One region of the Arthrobacter sp. NPDC058192 genome, then DNA from elsewhere that is predicted to be linked to it. Evidence: riboswitches for the same ligand, from Rfam matches in the RefSeq annotation. Region 1 holds a riboswitch; each other region holds the start of a gene.
The links. Region 1 has a riboswitch for thiamine pyrophosphate ahead of ACFVVK_RS01900 (ECF transporter S component). Riboswitches for the same ligand answer to the same signal wherever they lie in the genome.
Positions count from the first base shown of each region.

Region 2: it holds a riboswitch for thiamine pyrophosphate, as region 1 does, so the genes downstream of both, ACFVVK_RS06005 (bifunctional hydroxymethylpyrimidine kinase/phosphomethylpyrimidine kinase) here and ACFVVK_RS01900 (ECF transporter S component) in region 1, are expected to answer to the same signal.
Region 3: it holds a riboswitch for thiamine pyrophosphate, as region 1 does, so the genes downstream of both, thiC (phosphomethylpyrimidine synthase ThiC) here and ACFVVK_RS01900 (ECF transporter S component) in region 1, are expected to answer to the same signal.

Region 1 is NZ_JBHVVJ010000001.1:398,351-403,616, forward strand. It holds gene ACFVVK_RS01890 (energy-coupling factor transporter transmembrane component T family protein) at 1-748, opposite strand, end outside; gene ACFVVK_RS01895 (ABC transporter ATP-binding protein) at 745-2,361, opposite strand; gene ACFVVK_RS01900 (ECF transporter S component) at 2,402-3,049, opposite strand; TPP riboswitch at 3,116-3,258, opposite strand; gene ACFVVK_RS01905 (heme-degrading domain-containing protein) at 3,431-3,985, shown strand; gene ACFVVK_RS01910 (DUF4235 domain-containing protein) at 4,106-4,366, shown strand; gene mnhG (monovalent cation/H(+) antiporter subunit G) at 4,363-4,749, opposite strand; gene ACFVVK_RS01920 (monovalent cation/H+ antiporter complex subunit F) at 4,739-5,017, opposite strand; gene ACFVVK_RS01925 (Na+/H+ antiporter subunit E) at 5,014-5,266, opposite strand, start outside.
Region 2 is NZ_JBHVVJ010000004.1:198,538-203,803, forward strand. It holds gene ACFVVK_RS05995 (vitamin K epoxide reductase family protein) at 1-14, opposite strand, end outside; gene ACFVVK_RS06000 (Rne/Rng family ribonuclease) at 483-3,830, shown strand; TPP riboswitch at 3,972-4,068, shown strand; gene ACFVVK_RS06005 (bifunctional hydroxymethylpyrimidine kinase/phosphomethylpyrimidine kinase) at 4,051-5,266, shown strand, end outside.
Region 3 is NZ_JBHVVJ010000004.1:102,867-108,132, reverse strand. It holds gene ACFVVK_RS05555 (VOC family protein) at 1-274, opposite strand, end outside; gene ACFVVK_RS05550 (amidohydrolase family protein) at 356-1,438, opposite strand; TPP riboswitch at 1,519-1,626, shown strand; gene thiC (phosphomethylpyrimidine synthase ThiC) at 1,595-3,442, shown strand; gene ACFVVK_RS05540 (alpha/beta fold hydrolase) at 3,544-4,278, opposite strand; gene ffh (signal recognition particle protein) at 4,350-5,266, opposite strand, start outside.

The DNA.
Region 1 (5,266 bases):
CGGCGGCGGCCGCGACGCCTACGCCGCCCAGCAGCACCCAGGCGTCGAGTCCGCTAAACGTGGACGGCCTGGCCCACGTCCGGGCCGCGCCGCCGAAACCGCGGGCTTCCATGGTGACCGCAAGCCGGGAGGCACTCCGGATCGCCTGCACGAGCAGACCGAAACTCTGGCCCAGGGTGGCGCGGACGCGCTGGTAGGGGTTGCCGCTGGAGCCCACACCCCGGGCGCGACGGGCCATGCCGATGGTCTGCCATTGCTCCGCCATGATCCCGACGAGCCGCATGGCGGCCAACGTGCCCAGAACGAACCGCTGCGGCAGTTTGGCTTTCTGGGCCAGGGCGTCGGCAAGGTCCGTGGGATCGGTGCAGCTCATCAGCAGCACCGCGGGCAGTGCGATTGCGAGCCCGCGCAGCATGAAGCCGACCCCCAGCTGCAGGGATCCGGCGCTGATGGACCAGATACCGGCGTCGATCAGGACGGCTCCGGCGTCCGGCGCGAGGATGGCGGTGCTCCAGCCGCCCAGCGCCGCCGCGAGGATCAGCGGCCAGCCGCGCTGCCACAGCAACGCCAGGGTCAGGCCGGCCAGCGGCAGGAGGAATAGTTCGCAGGCAAGGGCCACCGACGCCGAGACCCAGTCGATGGAGAGCGCCAGCACCAGGGTGATCAGTGTGACCGCCGTGAACTTGGCGAGCGGGTTGGCGCGGGTCAGCAGTGCGTGGTTGCCGCGCAGGCTGAGCGCGTCCCTCACGGCGACGCCGCCTCGGGCAGCCCGAGTTCAGGGGCCTCTGCGGTTCCGGCGGCTGCGTTCCCGGTGCCCAGGCGCAGCTCGGTCCCGCCAAGGACGGCACTGAATTCGGCGTCGTGCGTCACGGAGACGACGGCGGTGCCGGCGTCGAGGAGCTCGGAAAGGAACGAGGCGAGTTCGGCCCACGTATTGGCGTCCTGGCCGAACGTGGGCTCGTCCAGGACCAGCACCTGCGGGTGCGCGGCCAGCACGGTGGCCACCGACAGGCGCCGCTTTTCGCCGCCGGAGAGCGTGTAGGGGTTGGCCTCTACGAGCTCCGTCAGCCGCAGCCGCTCCAGCAGCTCGTCCACGCGCTCTTCACCGTAGCCGAGATGCCGGGGGCCGAACATGAGCTCGTCCAGGACCCTTCCGGTGACGAATTGGTGCTCGGGCTCCTGGAACACGGTTCCGATCCTGGCGATCAGCTGCTGGGCTTTCCACCGGTACGGGTCCGTCCCGGCACCATCGCCCAGGAGGCTGCCCAGCTCCGCCGCGGCAGATACCGTCCCGGCGGCGGGGGGCAGCAGACCGGCCAGCGTCAGCGCCAGGGTGGACTTCCCCGAGCCGTTCTGCCCGGTGATGGTCAGGGCCTCGCCGGCGCGGACCCGGGCCTGGATCCCGGACTGCACGGGCCGCGGCGGGATCCTGCGGAAGCGCTCTCGCAGCCCGGCCCGCCGCGGCCGCTCACGGGAGACGGCGAGGCCGTCCGCCGCGAGCAGCAGCGGCCCGGCGGCAGCATCCGGGGCAGTCCGGGGCCGGGTCTGCGGCACGTACCCGGGGACCCAGACTCCGGCACGGATGAGCATGTCCCGCGCCTCCGCCAGGACCTGCTCCGGCGGCCCGTCGATCAGCACCGCGGATTCCGTGGCGGTCCCGGGCTGCAGCACCACGATCCGGTCCACGAGGTCTTTCCAGACCGCCACGCGGTGCTCCACCACCACCAGGGTGGCCCCGGTCTTGTCCAGGCAGCGCCCGACGGCGTCACGGACCTCCAGGACGCCGGCGGGGTCGAGGTTGGCGGTCGGCTCGTCGAGCAGCAGCAGCCCCGGCCGCATCGCCAGGATCCCGGCCAAGGCCAGCCGCTGCTTTTGCCCGCCGGAGAGGGCCGACGTCGGGTGGTCCAGCGGCAGCCTGCCCAGCCCGACGTCGTCGAGCGCCTCGCGCACGCGCGGCCAGATCTGCGCGGCCGGGACGCAGAGGTTCTCCGCGCCGAAGGCGACGTCGTCGCCGAGGCGGGACAGCACCACCTGGGTTTCCGGGTCCTGCTGCACAAGCCCGGCGCGGCCGTGCTGCGTACGCGGCGGCGCGCCGTCGATCAGCAGGCTTCCGGTCTCGTCAGAATCCTCGGCGTCGCCGCCCGCTCCCGCGGCGCCGGCCGCGTTGTCCCCCAGCACGCCCGCCAGGGCGTGGAGCAGCGTCGATTTGCCCGCGCCGGAGGGACCCAGCAGGAGCACCCGCTCCCCCGGCCGGATGTCCAGGTCCAGGCCGCTGACCGCGGGCCGGGACCTTCCGGCGTGCCGCCAGCCCCAGCCGCGGGCCGAGACGGCGGCGGGCCGGACGCCCGTTGTAGATGTCATGAGTTGTCTGCAGGTTTCAGAAGAGGATTCCGTGAACGGTTCAGGAGAAGACGGGCTCCGTGGCGGCCTTGCGGGAGGCGAAGGAGCCCAGCACGCCGGTTTTGGCCAGCCCGCGGGTTGCGAGCCACGACAATCCGCCGGCTATCACTGCGCCGGAGATGGTGGTGAAGATGATGTAGGCGAGCTTGTCCCCTGCTTCGTAAGCGATGTTCCAGCCCCACGGCAGGAAGGAGTCGTTCAGGCCGCAGAAGAGGCCCGCTCCGGCGCCGGCCAGCAGCGACACCGGCAGGTTGAATTTCTTGTAGAGGAAGGCCGCGAAGACCAGTTCCGCGCCGAGACCCTGCAGGACACCGGAGATCAGCACCGTGGTGCCGTACTGCGAGCCCATGATCAGCTCACCGGTGGCTGCCACGGATTCACAGAACAGCGCCGCCCCGGGTTTGCGGATGATGAGCATGCCCAGCACGGCCGGGATCATCCATCCGCCGGCGTAGAGGCCGGTCAGCGGCGGGTAGAGCGCATTGACCGGAGTCGAAATCAGGTTGGCGCCCTGGGACCAGGCCCAGAAGATGACGCCGCCGGCCACGGCGATCAAGGCGGCCACCACAATGTCCACCACGCGCCAGCTGTAGTTGCGCGGCGCGGATGAGCGGCTGGTGGAATCATGCTGTGCTGAAATATCTGTCATGTCGTCCTCCTGAGGAACAGGAGGGGAGGGTGCTCCGGCCGGGCTCGGCTTTCGCCGTCCTCCGCGCACCCTGAGAACTCGACTCCCTTGCGCCGGTACTAACCGGATCAGGTTCGAGGGTCTGCGGCTGTCCGCACTCTCAGCGCCCACCAATGGTGTCCCCGGATTTTCCGGCGACGCCCGACGGCGGCGCTCCCCTGTCGTAATTATTTCGCCCTTGTGGGCTGGCTCAGTTTACACCCGAACGGCCGGGATTTCAGCGGTACACCTTGACACAGACGGGGTGCCCTGCTGCCGGGAACAACCGCTTGGTAGAGTCATCGTGCCGGACCCCCGGACCCGCCAGAGGCGGCCTCGTTCCCACCGGAAAGCTGGATCATCTTGACGCACACACCAGCCACGCCAAACCCCTCCGGGGACTACGACCCGGACTCGAGCGAGCCGCAGCCGCCGGGCTCCCTCGCGGCGCTCATCGGCCGCGTGCTGGCCGAGATCGACGCGCTTCAGTTCGCCTCGTTCAACAAGGACACCGCGCTGGACCTCGGACTCCTCCTTGTCGAGCTGGGCCGGCAACGCTCGCTGCCCATCGCCATCGACATCACCAAGGGCGAGCAGGTGCTCTTCCACGCGGCGCTGGAGGGCGCCACACCGGACAACGAGCGCTGGATCAACGCCAAGAAGCGCACTGCGCAGCGGTACGAGGTCCCGTCCCTGCTGGTGGGGCTCCGCGCCCGCGCTGCTGGCGGCCGGATTGAGGACAATGCCTGGTTCGATCAGATGGAGTTCGCCGCCCACGGCGGGGCGTTCCCCATCTACGTGCGCGGCACGGGGGCCGTCGCCGTCGTGACCGTCTCCGGGCTGCCGCAAAAGGCAGACCACGAGCTGGTGGTGGAGGCGCTCCGGCTGGTCCTCACCCCGGAAAGCACCACCCCTTAACCCTCGACCCGGGCACCCGGCCGTCCTGGCGTGCACGTCCGCTCCGGCAATGCACTGGACCCGCCGTCTGGCCAGCTAGGCTAGGGGAAGCCCAGTCCCGCGCCCCAAGGAGACCTAAGAATGAACATCCTCATCAAGCTGCTCGGCACCGGCGTCAGCCTCATCGCCGGCTTCGCCGGCACCAAACTGGTGGACACCCTCTGGGAAAAGTCGACGGGCAGCAAGCCGCCCAAGGGCGACGACGACGTCCCCACCACGCTGCGCGAAGCCCTGACGTTCGCCTTGATCTCGGCCGCGGTCAGCGCCATCATCCAGGTGCTTGCGAACCGCGGCACCCAGCGTGCCATCACGCGTTTCGCCAAGACCCAGGACATCGTCTAGGCGGATCCGGCGCCTTCGTCCGGCCCGCGCTTGGCCGCCGCCTGCTGGACCACGGCCTCGAGCTCGTCGGAGCTCAACAGTTCCGGGTGCAGGTGTTTGGTCCGGTAGCCGGCGCGTCCCACCATGTGGGCCGACACGGGGACGGTGAGCAGCTGGAAGAGCCAGGCCACCACCAGCACGGGCCACACCCACCAGGTGCGCATCTGCAGGCCAAGGGCGGCCAGCAGCAGGAACAGGCCGAGGACCTGCGGCTTCGTGGCGGCGTGCATCCTGCTCATGAGGTCCGGGAACCGCAGCAGCCCGATCGCGGCGCCGAGGGACATCAGCGCCCCGGTCACCATGAAAACGGCGGAAACCGCGTCGATTACTGCGTCAGGATTCACGGGCATTACCTCTCCGGTCGGCCACGAACCGGGCCACAGTGACGGAACCGACAAAGCCGATGAGGGACATCGCCACCACCAGCATCAGGTTGTTCAGGTGGCGGTTAACGGCCATGTCGACGCACAATGCCGCCCCGAAGATGGCCAGCAGCACGTCCGCGGCCAAGACCCGGTCCAGCAGCGAGGGGCCCCGCGCGATCCGGACGATCGCCCCCGCGGCGGCCAGGGAGAGGACGACGGCGGTCACCGCCAGGACTGTCTGCATCATCCGGCGGCCTCCTGTGTGAGCGCGGAAAGTTCCTCTTTGGTTCCCATGATCCTGATCAGCCCGGCTTCGGTGTCCCGGACCTCCTTGCGCAGCTTGGCCGCGTCCTGGGCGTTGCGGACGTTGATGGCGTGGATGTAGAGGGTGGACGTGGACCTGTCCACCTCCACCACGAGGGAGCCGGGAATCAGCGAGAGCACATGCCCGGTGGCGGTTACGAGGAGATCGGAGTGGCTCCGCAACGGCACGGCG
Region 2 (5,266 bases), on a different contig from region 1:
GAGATGCTGGGCATGGAATATCAGTCCTTTTTGGGTCGTGTGCTTCTGGCCCGATTGTAACGCCGCGGGCTGAACGGCGCCGATGAACGTCCCCGGGCCCCAGCCCCGCGCCCGCCGTGGCATCTCCGGCCTTGCCTACGCCAGCTTTGACGGGTCCTGTGAGACAATGATCGTGGCTGGAACCCGATCCACATCCGGATTCCGGTCCGGCGATTTTGTTTCAAGACCGCCAGTGATGAGCAGGGAGCTGCGGAATCTCCGATTCCAGCTGTCCCGCCGCCATTGGACGGCACCTGGCTGTGGCGTAGAGGTCAACGGGTTCAAAACAATCTCGCCGGCCCTCCAGGGCTGCCGCACCCCAATGCCGGTGCGAACCTGAGGGTACCCAATTGACTTCTGTCAATGCCTGCGGGTGTTGACGCATATTTGCCCCAACGGGCGCCGGATGTGGCGGCGAATCGGGGGCAGGAGTGTCGCCACATATGGATAATGATCAGGTTGTAGCCGGCAACGAAGAGCTAGTTGTTACCGAAGACGCAGCAGAAGCGGAGGCCCCGGTCGCGCCGAAGAGGGCCGTCCGGACCCGCCGCAAGGCGCCCGTTCCAAAGGTGTCCGCCGCCGCGGCAGCAGAGGCAGTGGCTGAAGCCGCCGCCCTCGCCGAAGCGGACGGCTCCGATGAGCCCGTCGCCGAGAACAAAGCAGCCGGAGACGCTGCTGTCCCCGAAGCCAAGGCCAAGGCACCCGCGCGCCGCACCCGTGCCCGCAAGTCTGTTGCAGCACCGGAGCCCCTCCCTGCCTTCGCCGACGACGAAATAGCCGCTGCGGCCGCAGAAGGGGTAGCGGCTGCCGATGCTGCTGAAGCTCCGGCAGCGGCCGCCGATGCTGCTGAAGCTCCGGCAGCGGCTGCCGATGCTGCTGAAGCTCCGGCAGCGGCTCCCGAGCCGGCCGCCGAGAAGCCGGTACGGCGCCGCGCCAGCCGGGCCAAGGCAGCCCCGAAGGTCGACGACGTCCCCGCAGCGGCGGCAGTCCCCGCCGAAGTGGCAACAGCCGACGAAACTCCCGCCGAAGTCGCAGCAGCCGAAGAGGCGCCCGCCGAAACGGCAGCCGCTGAGGTAACCGCGGCCGCCGGAGAAATGCCAGTTGCTGCGCCGACCGCAACGCCGGAGGCCCAGCCCGCACAGGCGCAAACCGAGGAACCGGAAAGCAAGCCGGACAACCGGGCCGCGTCGCTTTTCCTGGAACCCGGTGCCCTCACCTCCGTCATCTTCCAGGCCCCCGACCTCAGCACGGTGGTGCGTTCGGTACCCGCCGCAGCACCGGCGGAACCCGACGTCGAAGAGGGCGAGGAAGACGAGGACGCCGGCAGCCGCCGCCGCCGCCGCAGCCGCGGCCGGCGCGGGCGCACCCGCACCGCTGCCGAGTCGGACACGGACGTGGAAGGCCCCGACGAAGAGGGCGACGAAGACCACGAAGGCGTGCTCGAAGACGGCGTGACCTCGCGCCGCCGTCGCCGCCGCCGCCGCGGCGACCAGGACATGGAACTGACAGGCGGGGGAGACGACGACCCGCCCAACACGGTCACCCGCGTACGCGCGCCCCGGGCGGCCAGCGAAGCCCCGGTCAACAACCGCGTCGCCTCCGTCAAGGGTTCCACGCGCCTGGAAGCCAAGAAGCAGCGCCGCCGCGAGTCCCGCGACACCGGCCGCCGCCGCACCGTCATCACCGAGGCGGAGTTCCTGGCCCGCCGCGAATCCGTCGACCGGCAGATGATCGTCCGCCAGCGCGACGACAGAATCCAGATCGGCGTCCTTGAAGACGGCGTCCTGGCGGAGCACTTCGTCTCAAAGACCCAGCAGGATTCACTGATCGGCAACGTCTACCTGGGCAAGGTCCAAAACGTGCTGCCCTCCATGGAAGCCGCCTTCGTTGACATCGGACGCGGCCGCAATGCCGTCCTCTACGCCGGCGAAGTGAACTGGGACGCCGTCAACCTCGAAGGCAAGCAGCGCCGGATCGAAAACGCGCTCAAGTCCGGCGACTCCGTGCTGGTCCAGGTCACGAAGGACCCGGTTGGCCACAAGGGCGCCCGCCTCACCAGCCAGATCTCGCTGCCCGGACGCTACCTCGTGTACGTGCCCGGCGGTTCCATGACCGGCATCTCACGCAAGCTGCCCGACGTCGAACGCAACCGCCTTAAGCGGATCCTCAAGGACCGCCTGCCCGAAGACGCGGGCGTCATTGTCCGCACCGCGGCCGAAGGAGCGTCCGAGGAGGAGCTGACCCACGACATCAACCGCCTGCGCGCGCAGTGGGAAGGCATCGAGAGCCAGTCGACGTCCACGAAGATCCTTGCCCCGGAGCTGCTCTACGGCGAACCGGACCTGACCATCAAGGTGGTCCGCGACGTCTTCAATGAGGACTTCTCCAAGCTGATCGTTTCCGGCGAGGAAGCCTGGGACACCATCGAGGCCTACGTTACGTACGTCGCACCGGACCTGGTGGGCCGGCTCGAGAAGTGGACCAAGGACACGGACATCTTCGCTGCCTGGCGCATCGATGAGCAGATCCACAAAGCCCTGGACCGGAAGGTTTTCCTGCCCTCGGGCGGTTCCCTCGTGATCGACCGCACCGAAGCCATGACAGTGGTGGACGTCAATACCGGCAAGTTCACCGGTTCCGGCGGCAACCTCGAGGAAACCGTCACCAAGAACAACCTCGAGGCGGCCGAGGAAGTCGTCCGGCAGCTGAGGCTGCGCGATATCGGCGGCATCATCGTCATCGACTTCATCGACATGGTGCTCGAATCCAACCGCGACCTCGTGCTGCGCCGCATGGTGGAGTGCCTGGGCCGGGACCGCACCAAGCACCAGGTGGCTGAAGTGACCTCGCTGGGCCTGGTCCAGATGACCCGCAAGCGGATGGGCACCGGGCTGCTGGAAGTCTTCGGCGAGCAGTGTGAGGCCTGCGCGGGCCGCGGAATCGTCACCCACGACGAACCCGTGGAGCACCGCCGCGCCAACACCGTTGCGGCCGAGCACTACGTGCCGCGCACCGAGGCCCAGCCGGCCGCCCGGACCGAACGCAAGAGCCGCCGCCGCGGCAGGGGAGGCCAGGGCACGGAGTCCGCGACTTCGGCACCGGCAGCCGTCCATCCGGAGCCGACCGAGGCCGAGCGCCACGCCAAGGCTGAGGCGACCCGCACCGCCCTGGCGAACATCGCCGCCGCGGCGCACGCCGCCCACCTGCACGACGGCGAGGCAGCCACTGCCAGCGACGCCGGGGTGCGCCAGGCCGCGGCCGAGGCCGTCGAAGCTGTCGCCCAGCTCGCGGCCACCGAGGAAGCAGCCGGCCGTCCCGCGGCCGTCCTGACCTTTGGCGGCGAGCAGGTGGCCCTTCCGTACGTCGAGCACGCCGAGGACGCGCCGGCCCCGGCACTGACCCTGGACCTGCTGGCCGAAGCCTTCGCCAACCTCGGCGAGGGCGAGGGCGAGGCCCAAAAGCAGGAGCAGGGACAGGAGCAGGGACAGGCCGCCGCCGCGCCGCAGGCCGAGGCACCCGGTTCTGCCGGATCAGCCGCAGCGGTCCGTACTGAGGCGCCTGAGCCCCGGGCGGCCGACGCGACGTCCCGTGGCCGCCGCGGGCGCCGCAACCGGAGCGCCAGCCGTGCCCAGGGGGCAGCCAACGAGACGTCCGTGGAGCATCGCGAGGCAGCCGCGCCGGCGGCGGCCGGTTCGGTTCACGAGGCCAAGGCCCCGGCCGCGCCTGCCGCGGTTCCGACCGGCAACGCCCCGATCATCCTCGGCGTCGGCGTGCCGGCGTCGGAGCTCTAGTCCTCGGCTGAATCCCGGCTGACTGTTCCCCTCCGCCACTGGTGGGGTAGCGGGTCGGGGCCGAGGGGCGTAACACTACGCCCCTCCGGCCCCGACCCGTTCCGCCGTTAAAGGGGCGTGCGGGCGCAGCGGCTAGGCTGGAGCACTGACACGGGGTGCCGACCATCGGGCCGGCTGAGACCAGACCCGTTGAACCTGTCCGGCTAGCACCGGCGAAGGGATGTCTGACTTGTCCGCGTTGAATCCGTCCGAGTTCTTGCCGAGTAATTTTTTGCCCAGTGATCTGCCGCCGGAGCCGGCCCCGGCCGCGGCGACCCGTATTCCCCGGGTGCTGGCCATCGCCGGTTCCGACCCGTCCGGCGGGGCCGGGATCCAGGCCGACCTGAAGAGCATCGCGGCGAACGGCGGTTACGGCATGGCCGCCATCACCGCCCTGACCGCGCAGAACACCAAGGGCGTGAGCGCCGTGCACGTACCGCCGGCAGCGTTCCTCACCGCGCAGCTGGACGCCATCAGCGACGACATCGGCATCGACGCCGTCAAGATCGGCATGCTCGGCGACGCGGCAGTTATCGACGCCGTCCGCACCTGGCTGGACAAGGTGCGTCCCGCCGTCGTGGTCCTGGACCCGGTGATGGTCGCCACCAGCGGCGACCGGCTCCTGCAGGAATCGGCCGAGGCCGCCATGGCGTCCCTGCTGCCGCTCGCGGATCTCATCACGCCGAATCTGTCTGAACTGGCCATCCTGCTCCGGGAGCCGGTCGCGGCGGACTGGGCGGAAGCCCTGGCGCAGGGCAAGCGGCTGGCCGCCCAGGCCGGCACCACCGTCCTGGTAAAGGGCGGGCACCTGGAGGGCGGCCAGCCCGGCGGTCCGCTGCAGGACGACGGCGGGGCGGACACCGGGAGCGCCGCCGGGAGCGCCGCCGCGGCCGGTTGCCCGGACGCGCTGGTCAATACCGGGGGCCTGCTGGGCCAGGAGACGGTGGTGGTGCCGGGGGAGCGGATCGACACGCGCAACAGCCACGGCACCGGCTGCTCGTTGTCCTCGGCCATGGCCACGGTGCAGGCCCGGGTCGGGAACTGGGAAGCGGCGCTGCGGGAGGTCAAGCCGTGGTTGCTGGGCGCGCTGCGCGAAGCCTCGGTCCTGGACGTCGGCACCGGCAACGGCCCGGTCCATCATTTCCACCACCTGCAGGGCCGCGCGCGCGGCCCCCTGGCCGGCCAGGCCCCGGCGGAGGGCGAGTTCGCCGCGGCCCTGCGTGCGGGCGCCACGGAAGACCTCGACGCCATCTATGCCCTGGACTTTATCCGCCGACTCGCCGACGGCACGCTGGCCGAACATGAGTTCGCCTACTACCTCGCCCAGGACGCCATCTACCTCAACGGCTACTCCCGGGTCCTGGCCCGTGCCGCCGCCATCGCCCCCACCGAGGCGG
Region 3 (5,266 bases), on a different contig from region 1:
CCAGGGAGTTCTGGTCCTCGAAGAGGAGGGCGGTGTGGAAGAGCCCGGCTTCGCCGCGGGAAGGAATGTTCAGGCCAGGCGCGGGCGCCAGGTGGACCAGGGGCTTCTGCTGGCGCCCGAGGTAGAGCCCGCCGTCCTGTTCAGCCACAATATCCAGGCCGAGGGCGCGCTGGTAGTAATCGGTCATGAGCTTCATGTCGCCCACCTTGAGCATCACGGTGCCCATAGTGAGTGCGGCAGGAAGGAGATCCTGGGTGCTGGCTTCTGCGGTCATCGAAACTCTCCAAGGGTTCTGGGGCCGCCGGGTTCGGCGACCTTCACATACACTTAAATTACTTGAAGCTTCAATTTATTCCTAATGGAGGAGCCGCCCGCGCAGCACGCTGTGCCGTGGTCCCCCGAGGGTGCCAAGGTGCCGGCGGGGGTCCTCTGTGCACACCAGGACATCCGCGCTGGCCCCTTCGGCGATGCCGTCCGCACCAAGCCACGCCCTCGCGGACCAGCTGGCGGCGTCGAGGGCGGCGGCGGCCGGCAGGCCCGCGGCGTGCAGCGACTGGATCTCATCCACTATCCGGCCGTGGCTGATCACGCTGCCGGCGTCAGTACCGGCATAAATGGCCACCCCGGCCTCGTGGGCTTCGAGGATCCGCTCCGCCCTGCGCTCCCACAGCGAGCGCATGTGCGCGGCGTAGCGGGGGAACTTGGCCTCCGCCCGCGCGGCGATGTCCGGGAAGGTGGCGATATTGATCAGGGTGGGGACAACCGGCACGCTTTGTTCCACGAAGCGCGGCAGGTGCCGGGGCAGCAGGCCGGTGCCGTGCTCGATGCAGTCGATTCCGGCGTCGAGCATGTCATCCAGCGTGTCTTCGGCGAAGCAGTGCGCGGTGACCCGCGCCCCTTCATCGTGGGCGGCCCGGACGGCTTCCCTGACGGTCGCGGCGGGAAAGCTGGCGGCGAGGTCGCCGGCGTCGCGGTCGATCCAGTCCCCCACGAGTTTGACCCAGCCGTCCCCCGCCCGGGCCTGCTTCCGCACCGCCTCGACAAGCCCGTCCGGTTCCACCTCGACGGCGAGGCCCCGCAGGTAGCGCCGGGTCCTGGCGATGTGCCGGCCGGCACGGATGATCCGCGGCAGATCGGCCCGGTGCTGGAGCCAGCGGGTGTCGTGGACGGCGCCGGCGTCGCGGACCAGCAGCGTTCCGGCGTCCCGGTCCGCCAAGGCCTGGGATTCCGCAACATCCTCCGGGACATCCCCGCCGGGGCCGAGTCCGATATGGCAGTGCGCGTCCACCAGGCCGGGGATGACCCAGCCGTCCAGCACGTGGTCCGGCGCGGCGGAGGGCCGGCGGAAAGTCAGCCTCCCGCCGACGGACCAGAGGCCGCGCCGTTCCGTGTCGGGTCCGGTGAGGACGGGGCCGGTGAATTCGATGATGCCGGTCATGGCACCCAGCCTAGCCCCGTGTCGGGCCTGGCGTCCCCGTCACACTCGCTTGCCGGCGCCCGGACACGTGGTAGCTTCGTCTACGACCACACGGGTGCCCCTGCAGGGGCTGAGATCGGGCTGACGCAGCCTGCGACCGTTGAACCTGTCCGGGTAATGCCGGCGAAGGAAGTGAGTAATCCTTTGAGCACCACAGAAACACAGCACAGCCGTGCCCAAAATGAGCACAGCCCTGTCCAAAATGAGCCTGCGGCCCCCACACAGGCGCTGAAGTCCCACTCGCTGGCCTTCACGACGGACCCGAAACACGGCCTCCGCGTCCCGGTGACCGAAATTGCCTTGGAACCCTCTCCGGGCGGCGTGGAAAACCCGCCGTTCCGGGTCTACCGTACGGCCGGACCGGGCAGTGACCCGCTCCGCGGGCTGAAGCCGTTCCGCGCCCCTTGGATTGAGGCGAGGGCCGACACGGAGCCGTACGATGGCCGGGCCAGGGACCTGCTCGACGACGGCAAGTCGGCGGTGCGCCGAGGTGCGGCGTCGGCCGAATGGCGGGGCGGGCGCCCGGTCCCGCGCCGCGCCGTCGGGGGCCGCACCGTGACCCAGATGCGCTATGCGCGGGACGGGGTCATCACCCAGGAGATGCGGTTCGTGGCGCTGCGCGAGAACTGCGACGTCGAACTCGTCCGCAGCGAGGTGGCAGCCGGCCGGGCAATCATTCCCAACAACGTCAACCACCCCGAGTCCGAACCGATGATCATTGGCAAGGCCTTCCTGGTAAAGATCAACGCCAATATCGGCAACTCCGCGGTGACCAGCTCCGTCGCCGAGGAGGTCGACAAACTTCAGTGGGCCACCCAATGGGGTGCGGACACGGTGATGGATCTCTCGACCGGGGACGACATCCACACGACCCGCGAGTGGATCATCCGCAACTCCCCCGTCCCCATCGGCACGGTCCCGATCTACCAGGCGCTGGAGAAGGTCAACGGCGAAGCGAACGCCCTGACCTGGGAGATCTTCCGGGACACCGTGATCGAACAATGCGAGCAGGGCGTGGACTACATGACCATCCACGCCGGGGTGCTGCTGCGCTACGTTCCCCTGACGGCCAACCGGGTCACCGGCATCGTGTCCCGCGGCGGTTCCATCATGGCCGGATGGTGCCTGGCGCACCATCAGGAGAACTTCCTGTACACCCACTTCGACGAGCTCTGTGAAATTTTCGCCCGCTACGACGTCGCATTTTCCCTCGGCGACGGGCTGCGGCCGGGGTCGACGGCGGACGCCAACGACGCCGCGCAGTTCGCCGAACTCGATACCCTGGCCGAGCTCACGCAGCGAGCCTGGGAGTTCGATGTTCAGGTGATGGTGGAGGGTCCGGGACACGTGCCCTTCCACCTCGTCCGGGAGAACGTCGAGCGCCAACAGGAACTCTGCAAGGGCGCGCCCTTCTACACGCTGGGGCCGCTGGTCACCGACGTCGCGCCGGGCTATGACCACATCACCTCGGCCATCGGGGCGACGGAGATCGCCCGTTACGGCACCGCCATGCTGTGCTACGTCACGCCCAAGGAACACTTGGGGCTGCCGAACAAGGACGATGTGAAGACCGGCGTGATCACCTACAAAATCGCCGCCCACGCCGCCGACCTGGCCAAGGGCCATCCGGGCGCGCACGAACGCGACGACGCCCTGTCCAAGGCAAGGTTTGAGTTCCGCTGGCGGGACCAGTTCGCGTTGTCCCTGGACCCGGTCACTGCCGCGGCGTTCCACGACGAAACGCTGCCCGCGGAGCCGGCCAAGACCGCGCACTTCTGCTCGATGTGCGGACCGAAGTTTTGCTCCATGCGGATCAGTCAGGACATCCGGAAGGAATACGGTTCCGCCGACTCACAGGCGGCCCTCGCGGCGGTGGCGGCCGGAATGCAGGCCAAGAGCAACGAGTTCCTGGCTTCGGGCGGAAAGGTCTACCTTCCGCAGCCAACCGTAGGCGGCCCGGCATAGCGGCCCACGGCGGCCCGCCGCCCCGGCCGGCCGGCCCGCCGCCCCGGCCGGCCGGCCCGCCGCCGCGGCCAACTGGGCGGCCCCTAAGACGCCAGCGGCCCTTAAGACGCCCGCGCGTGGCGGTGCCGGCTGACCTCGGCGATGAATGACCGGATGGCCCGGTCCCCTTCGGTTGAGTCCTGGGGCCGGTGCCCACCCGGGGCGGTGCGGTGCAGCGCCCCGGTCTCGCGGAGGTAGCCGGCGATTTCCTCGTACAGCGGTTCCCAGCCGCCGGTGAGCACCAGCGTCGGCACGCCCGGCACGATCTGCAAGGGGGCCTCCCAAGGCGGCGCCTGCAGCCGGAGCCGGCGCGCCGACCGGAGGGCTTCCGGCGTCGTGGCCCCCGGGGCGTCGGCGGCGAAGGCCCGGCGGATGAACTCCCGCTGGAAGTCGTCATCGCTGAGGCTGTGCCGGACGTCGTAGAGCGGCTGCATCAGTGCCCGGTGCGCGGCGGTGGCCGGCAGCTCCGCGGTCAGGGACAGGCAGGCCGGTTCCACCAGGGTCAGGGACTGGACGAGGTCCGGCCGCTCCACCGCGGCCATCATGGCGGAGATGGCACCCTGGGAATGGGCCACCACATGGCCGCCGGCCTCGCCGCGGCCGTCATCGGCCAGCGATCCGAGCACAATCGCGGCGTCGGCGGAAAAGCTGGATTCGAGCGGTTCGGCCACCGGGTCAAACCCGTGCCGCCGCAGGAACAGCGCGTCGTAGTCCAGCGCCATACCGTGCTGTTTCGGCCACGCGGCGGCGCCGAAGCTGCCGTCCCCGTGGACGAAGACTACGCGCTGCTTGAACATGGTCTAACCCTATGGCACCGGAGCGCCGGAGCCGCCGGCGACACAGCCCCGGCGGCACCGGCCAGTGGTAGCTACTTGCTGCCGCCGAGGAACTTATCGAAGCCCTTGGGCAGATTCAGCTGGGACGGATCGAAGTCGCCCCCCTGCTGGCCGAACGACGCTCCGGTGGGCAGGGCCTTGGCGCCGGCCGCGCGCCGGGCCTCGGCGTCGCGCAGTTCCTGCGCCGCCTTGGCGGGGTTGCCGGAACGGGCCTTCTTCTTCGGCGCGGACTTGCCGCCCTTGCGGGCACCGCCGCCGTTCATGCCCGGCATTCCCGGCATACCGGGCATGCCGCCGCCGGCGGCCATCTTCTTCATCATCTTCTGGGCCTGGGCAAAACGCTCCAGCAGCCCGTTAACCTCGGAGACGTGCACACCGGAACCGCGGGCAATGCGGGCCCGGCGCGAGCCGTTGATGATCTTGGGAGCCACGCGCTCATGCGGGGTCATGGACCGGACGATGGCTTCGACGCGGTCGATCTCGCGCTCGTCGAACTGCTCCAGCTGCTGCCGGATGTTCTGCGCACCGGGCATCATCATGAGCATTTTCTTCATGGAGCCCATGTTGCGGATCTGCTGCATCTGGGCGAGGAAGTCGTCCAGGGTGAAGTCTTCCTGGTCGGCGAACTTCTTGGCCATCCGGGCGGCTTCGTCCTTGTCCCAGGACTTCTCCGCCTGCTCAATCAGGGTGAGGACGTCACCCATGTCGAGGATGCGCGAGGCCATGCGGTCCGGGTGGAAGAGCTCGAAGTCGTCCACGCCTTCGCCGGTGGACGCGAACATGACCGGCTTGCCGGTCACCGAGGCGACAGAGAGCGCGGCACCGCCGCGGGCGTCGCCGTCGAGCTTGGAGAGTACGATGCCCGTGAAGTTGACGCCCTCGTCGAAAGCCAGGGCCGTGTTGACGGCGTCCTGGCCGATCATGGAGTCGATCACGAACAGGACTTCGT